Regions from separate parts of the Lentzea sp. NPDC036949 genome, predicted to be linked through region 2. Evidence: riboswitches for the same ligand, from Rfam matches in the RefSeq annotation. Region 2 holds a riboswitch; the other holds the start of a gene.
What was found. A riboswitch is a leader RNA that binds a small molecule or an ion and turns the genes downstream of it on or off. The one in region 2 is predicted to bind glycine.

Region 1: another riboswitch for glycine. It lies ahead of gcvT (glycine cleavage system aminomethyltransferase GcvT); the one in region 2 lies ahead of gcvP (aminomethyl-transferring glycine dehydrogenase).

The regions. Positions count from the first base shown of each region.
Region 1 covers NZ_JBVJRA010000003.1:515,334-518,733, forward strand. The annotation lists gene ACZ7CD_RS11915 (hypothetical protein) at 84-467, shown strand; gene ACZ7CD_RS11920 (DUF3817 domain-containing protein) at 482-784, shown strand; glycine riboswitch at 830-920, shown strand; glycine riboswitch at 922-1,009, shown strand; gene gcvT (glycine cleavage system aminomethyltransferase GcvT) at 1,109-2,203, shown strand; gene glyA (serine hydroxymethyltransferase) at 2,217-3,400, shown strand, end outside.
Region 2 covers NZ_JBVJRA010000007.1:93,869-97,268, reverse strand. The annotation lists gene gcvP (aminomethyl-transferring glycine dehydrogenase) at 1-1,331, opposite strand, end outside; glycine riboswitch at 1,482-1,577, opposite strand; gene ACZ7CD_RS20765 (MerR family transcriptional regulator) at 1,676-2,242, opposite strand; gene ACZ7CD_RS20760 (bifunctional nuclease family protein) at 2,549-3,022, opposite strand.

The DNA.
Region 1 (3,400 bases), on a different contig from region 2:
AACGGGCACGCGCGCTCCCGTGGCGCGCTACCCCTCACGGGTGGCCTCCTGACAGGAGGCCCCACCCCAGTAGTGTGGAGGTCGTGCGCGGCCTCCTTACTCCCCAGCGTGTGCTGATCGCGCTCGCCTGTCTGGCGGCGCTGGTCCTCTGCTGCGGGCTCGCGTGGTGGCAGTGGCAGCGCTTCGAGTCCGCGAGCGGCACGTTCCAGAACCTCGGGTACGTGCTCCAGTGGCCGCTCTTCGGCCTCTTCCCCCTCTTCATGGTGTGGCGGTTCCGCCGTCTCGCGCGCCAGCGCCGTGACGAGGCTCTCTCCGCACCGGAGCCGGTTGCACCCCCCGTCGCACCGGTGACTACCGTTGACGCCGTCAAACCCGCGCCTGTCGAGCACTTCGACGACGAAGAAGACGCGGAGCTCGCGGCCTACAACCGCATGCTCGCGGACCTCAACGCGCGGGACGGTCGTTGAGCGAAGGCGGGCAGATGAAGGGTGCGTTGACCCGGTTCCGGGTCATGGCTTACGTGGTCGGTGTCTTCCTGCTGCTGCTGGTCGTGGCGATGGTGCTGAAGTACGCCGCCGGCATGGACCAGGCGATGAAGGTCGTCGGCCCGATCCACGGGTTCCTCTACGCCATCTACCTGGTGCTTTCGGTCGACCTGGCGCTGAAGCTGCGCTGGTCCATCAAGGGCACCGCGCTCGTGCTGGTCGCGGGGACGATCCCGTTCCTGTCGTTCTGGGCGGAGCGCAAGGTGGTGGAGAAGACTGCTCAGGGCGTGCCGCTGTGACGTTCGGCCTGCTAGCGTCTGGGGCAACCAACTGAACACGGCCGTCGATGTCGCGCGGGAGAGCTCCCTTCAGCGGGAGCGCCGAAGGAGCAACTCCTCCCCGGAATCTCTCAGGCACAGATACCGCACGACGAAGGCAACTCTGGAAAGCAGGCTCATCAGGAGCCTCGCCCACGGTGCAAGTCGCTCCGGCGACGAAGCTCTCAGGCTCATGACAGAGGGGGAGGCTCGCTCTGGTGAGGAGTCTCCGGTGGACCGTGTCATTCTTCTGTTGCCTCAGCCGGCCTGGCCCGGCTCTTCGGCGCACCCTGGAGGAGCGTTCTGATGTCCCGCCTCACGCCACTGAACGCTGAGCACGAGTCGCTCGGCGCGATGTTCACCGACTTCGCGGGCTGGAAGATGCCGCTGCGCTACTCCAGCGAGCTGGCCGAGCACCACGCCGTGCGCACCACCGCCGGCCTGTTCGACCTCACGCACATGGGTGAGATCGTGCTGACCGGGCCGCAGGCCGGTGCCGCACTCGACTACGCGCTGGTCGGCCACATCTCCGCGCTCGCGGTCGGCAAGGCCCGCTACACGATGATCACCCAGGCCGACGGCGGCGTGGTCGACGACCTGATCGTCTACCGGCTGGGCGACGAGGAGTTCATGGTCGTCGCCAACGCCTCGAACGCCGCCGTGGTCGCCGAGGCGCTCGTCGAGCGGGCCGCCGGGTTCGACACCGTCGTCACGGACAGGTCCACGGACTACGCGTTGATCGCGATCCAGGGCCCGAAGTCGGTGGAGGTCCTGGCCGGGCTGACCGACACCGACCTGTCGACGGTGAAGTACTACGCCTCCTACCCCTCGAAGGTGGCCGGGGTGGACGCGCTGCTCGCGCGCACCGGCTACACCGGCGAGGAGGGCTTCGAGCTGTTCGTCGCGCCCGACGACGCCGCCGCAGTGTGGACGGCGCTGCTGGAGGCCGGGCAGCCGCACGAGCTCAAGCCGTGCGGTCTCGGCTGCCGCGACACGTTGCGCCTGGAAGCCGGAATGCCGTTGTACGGCAACGAGCTGACCACCTCGCTCACCCCGTACCACGCGGGTCTCGGCCGGGTCGTGAAGCTCGACAAGCCGGGCGACTTCGTCGGCCGCGAGGCGCTGACCGAGGTGTCCGAGTCCGATGTGGACTCCGTGCTGGTCGGCCTGAAGACCCCCGAGCGCCGCGCGCCCCGCCACGGTTACGCCGTGCTGAACGGCGACGAGGTCGTCGGCGAGGTGACCTCGGGCGCGCTGTCGCCGACCCTGGGCTACTCGGTGGCGATGGCCTACGTGAACCGGGCGAGCTCCGCGCCCGGCACCCCTCTGCTGGTGGACGTCCGCGGCAAGAAGCAGCCGGTCGAGGTCGTCGCACTTCCGTTCTACAAGCGCGCCAAGTAGGGAGATCCTCCAGATGTCCGACCAGTTCAACGCCTCCCTCGCGGAGTACGACCCCGAGGTCGCGCAGGCCGTTGCGGCCGAGCTGGCGCGCCAGCAGGGCACCCTCGAGATGATCGCCTCGGAGAACTTCACGCCGGTCTCGGTGCTGCAGGCCCAGGGTTCGGTGCTGACCAACAAGTACGCGGAGGGCTACCCCGGCCGCCGCTACTACGGTGGCTGCGAGCACGTCGACGTCGTCGAGCGCCTCGCCATCGAGCGCATCAAGTCGCTCTTCGGCGCCGGTTTCGCCAACGTCCAGCCGCACTCCGGCGCCCAGGCCAACGCCGCCGCGATGTTCGCGCTGCTGCAGCCCGGCGACACGATCCTCGGCCTGGACCTCGCGCACGGCGGTCACCTGACCCACGGCATGCGCATCAACTTCTCCGGCAAGCTCTACAACGTCGTGCCGTACCACGTCTCCGACGGTGACGGCCGCGTCGACATGGCCGAGGTCGAGCGCCTCGCCACCGAGCACCGCCCGAAGCTGATCGTCGCCGGCTGGTCCGCCTACCCGCGCCAGCTGGACTTCGCCGAGTTCCGCCGCATCGCGGACTCGGTCGAGGCCTACCTGATGGTCGACATGGCGCACTTCGCGGGCCTCGTGGCCGCGGGCCTGCACCCCTCGCCCGTCCCGCACGCCCACGTCACGACCACGACGACGCACAAGACCCTCGGCGGTCCGCGCGGCGGCGTGATCCTGTCGAACGACGCCGACATCGCCAAGAAGATCAACTCGGCGGTGTTCCCCGGCCAGCAGGGCGGTCCGCTGGAGCACGTGATCGCCGCCAAGGCCGTGGCGTTCAAGCACGCCGCGTCGGAGGAGTTCGCCGACCGCCAGCGCCGCACCCTCGACGGCGCCCGCATCCTCGCCGACCGCCTCTCGCAGCCCGACGTCGCGCAGGCCGGCGTGAAGGTGCTGACCGGCGGCACGGACGTGCACCTGGTCCTGGTCGACCTGGTCAACTCCGAGCTGGACGGCAAGCAGGCCGAGGACGTGCTGCACCGGATCGGCATCACGGTCAACCGCAACGCGGTCCCCAACGACCCGCGCCCGCCGATGGTCACCTCGGGTCTGCGCATCGGCACCCCGGCACTGGCCACCCGCGGCTTCGGCGAGGTGGACTTCACCGAGGTCGCCGACGTGATCGCCGAGGCCCT
Region 2 (3,400 bases):
ACGGCGACGACGTGCGCGCGCGTGGTCTTCTCGTCGCAAGCGACCGCCACGACGTCGGCGTCCACGAGGCGCAGGTTGATGCCGAGCTCGCGGGCCTTGGCGACGACCTCGGCGGCACGGCCCTCGACGCGCACCTGCACGGTGTCGAAGAACTCGCCGTGCACGACGTCGAGACCGGCCTCGCACAGGCCCGTCGCGAGGACGGTGGCCAGGCGGTGCACACGGGTCGCGATGGCGCGCAGGCCCTCGGGGCCGTGGTAGACCGCGTACATCGACGCGATCACGGCGAGCAGCACCTGCGCGGTGCAGATGTTCGAGGTCGCCTTCTCGCGGCGGATGTGCTGCTCGCGGGTCTGCAGCGCCAGGCGGTAGGCCAGCGAGCCGTCAGCGTCGACGGAGACGCCGACGAGGCGGCCGGGCAGCTGGCGCTCCAAGCCGGAGCGGACGGCCATGTAGCCGGCGTGCGGGCCGCCGAAGCCGATCGGCACGCCGAAGCGCTGGGTGGTGCCGACGACGACGTCCGCGCCGATCTCACCGGGCGGGCGCAGCAGCGTCAGCGCCAGCAGGTCGGCGACGACGACGGCCTGCGCGCCGGCGGCGTGGATCTCCTCCACCAGCGCGGCCTGGTCGCGGACCACACCGGACGCACCGGGGTAGGACAGCAGCACGCCGAAGAAGTCACCGCCCAGGCCCAGGCCCTCGATGCCCTGCGACAGGTCGGCGACGACGACCTCGATGCCCAGCGGCTCGGCGCGGGTCTCGATCACGGCCAGCGTCTGCGGCAGCGTGTCGGCGTCCACGACGAACTTGTTCGACTTCGCCCTGCCCGCGCGGCGCACCAGGGTCATGGCCTCGGCGGCGGCGGTCGACTCGTCCAGCATGGACGCGTTGGCCATCGGCAGGCCGGTCAGGTCGCCGACCATCGTCTGGAAGTTCAGCAGCGCCTCCAGGCGGCCCTGCGAGATCTCCGGCTGGTACGGCGTGTACGCGGTGTACCAGGCGGGCGACTCCAGGACGTTGCGCAGGATCACGCCCGGCGTCACGGTGTCGTAGTAGCCCAGGCCGATCATCTGGGTCATCGGCCGGTTCTGGGAGGCGAGCGCGCGCAGCTCGGCCAGCGCCTCGGTCTCCGTGGCGGGCGCCGGCAGGTCCAGCACCAGGTCGCGCTCGTGGATGGACGAGGGCACCGCGTGCTGCGCCAGCTCCTCCAGCGATCCGACACCGATCACGTCGAGGATGCGGGCGAGCTCGGCGGGGCGCGGGCCGACGTGCCGGTCCGCGAACGGGGTGCCGTGCTCGAGAGCGGCGAGCGGAATGCGGTCCTGCGTCATCTAACGCCTCCGGGGGGCTGCGGGCACACGTGTCCTGGTGCCCTCCCCGCTCTGTCCGTACCCGGCATCGGGCGCCTGAGAGGTTCACCCGCCACGAGAGCGGGCTTTCACCGTCGGCGGGATCTCGAGAGATCCGCTTTCCAGAGGCGTCTCGCTCACGCGGTCCTGGGTGCCTGAGAGGTTCCCGGGGAGGAACTTGCTCCTTCGGCGCCGGGTGCAGCACCCGGTCTCTCCCGCCTGAGTTCAGCGACTACCCGTGAAGAGTACCCGCAGGCAGGCCCGCCAGTCCCCACCGACGCGACCTACGTCTCAGCGACGGGACCGGCTGAGCCGGCGACAGCGGGTCAGCCGGTGGCGCGCTCCCGGCGGCGGCGGGTCAGCTCGTCCTCGGTCATCGGCGCGATCTCCACGCCGTCCGCACGTTCGGCCGGGAACTCGTGGATGGTCCCGCTGATCTCCCGCATCGCACCGCTCACCGCGATGCCGAACACGCCCTGCCCGCCCTGGAGCAGGTCGACGACCTCCTCGGGGGAGGTGCACTCGTAGACGGTCGTGCCGTCGGAGAAGAGCGTGATCCGCGCCAGGTCCTGCACGCCGCGGCGGCGCAGGTGGTCGACGGCGACCCTGATGTTCTGCAGCGAGACCCCGGTGTCCAGCAGCCGCTTCACGACCTTCAGGACGAGGATGTCCTTGAAGGAGTAGAGCCGCTGGCTGCCGGAGCCGTGCGCCATCCGCACCGTCGGCGCGACCAGGCCGGTCCTGGCCCAGTAGTCGAGCTGCCGGTAGGTGATCCCGGCGATCTGGCACGCCGCGGGTCCCCGGTAGCCGACGAGTTCGTCCGGCAGCGAGGAGTCCGGGAACAGCTCACCCTGCTGCCCGGATTCGGCCCGCAAGGGCGCTTCCTCGACCACGCCTGCCTCCCCTCGCCAACGGCCACGAAAGTCGGGGCCGTCAAGCCGCCTGGTCCACTCGCGCAGACCGGCGACGTCCACTCGAGTTCGACGGTAAGACCGCTCCGAGGGCAGGTCAACGCGACGCGCGGGGAGTGTTGGCCCCCAACCTGAGGCGGGGGTCCGCACCGTCACCCGAACTAGGACGTTCAGGTGACGTTTAGTGATTGTTTAGCGGCCATGATGTGCGGAAAGTAGTCCGATCGAGGGACACCCCACCGATCGGCGCCGGGTCCGAACAAGACGGTCAGCGACAGTCGGGGGAACTCAGGTGTCGGCGCCCCGGAAGTCCTCGGGGGACACGGAGTCGAGGAACTCGCGGAACTTCTCGACCTCGTCCTCCTGCTCGTCCGGGATGATCAGACCGGCCTCCGCCAGCACGGACTCCTCCGCGTGGATCGGCACGCCGACGCGCAGTGCGAGGGCCACCGAGTCGGACGGGCGGGCGGACACGCGCACGTCGCCGTCGAACACGAGCTCGGCGAAGAACGTGCCCTCCTGCAGGTCGGTGATCCGCACCTGTTCGAGGTTGCGGCCCAGCGCCCCGATGACGTCCTTGAGCAGGTCGTGGGTGAGCGGGCGGGCCGGTCGCACACCCTGCTGCTCCAGCGCGATCGCGGTGGCCTCGACCGAGCCGATCCAGATCGGCAGGTACCGCTCACCCTCGGTTTCGCGCAGCAGGAGGATCGGCTGGTTCTGGGGCAGCTCCACCCGGACGCCCACGACACGCATCTCGCTCATCGGGTCTCGCCTCCCTCTGACTCGTTGGGGAGTACCCGGAACGTCTCCGAGCATCCCCCGGCACACGCGTTCGACGCTACCCGCCAAGCGGGCCGTGTGCTCAATCGTTGCGGGCAGAACGTGATCAAGACGATGGCCGCTCGAACCCGCTCTTCCCCGCACCGGGTACAACGAGCGGAAGAGGCCGGCCGATTCCCGGAAAGCACGGCGAACCGGGAGGAGTTCCGCGCAACGGCGGTCAGCGCACGAGTGCGTTCGGGCTCGACGCAGGAAAACTCCCGCGGAGCGCGGCGAACTGCTCAATGGCGCAAAACAGTGGAGAAGACGGCAGCAGCACTGCACGGTGGAACTCGGGGCGGAGCTGCGTGAGCACCGCCC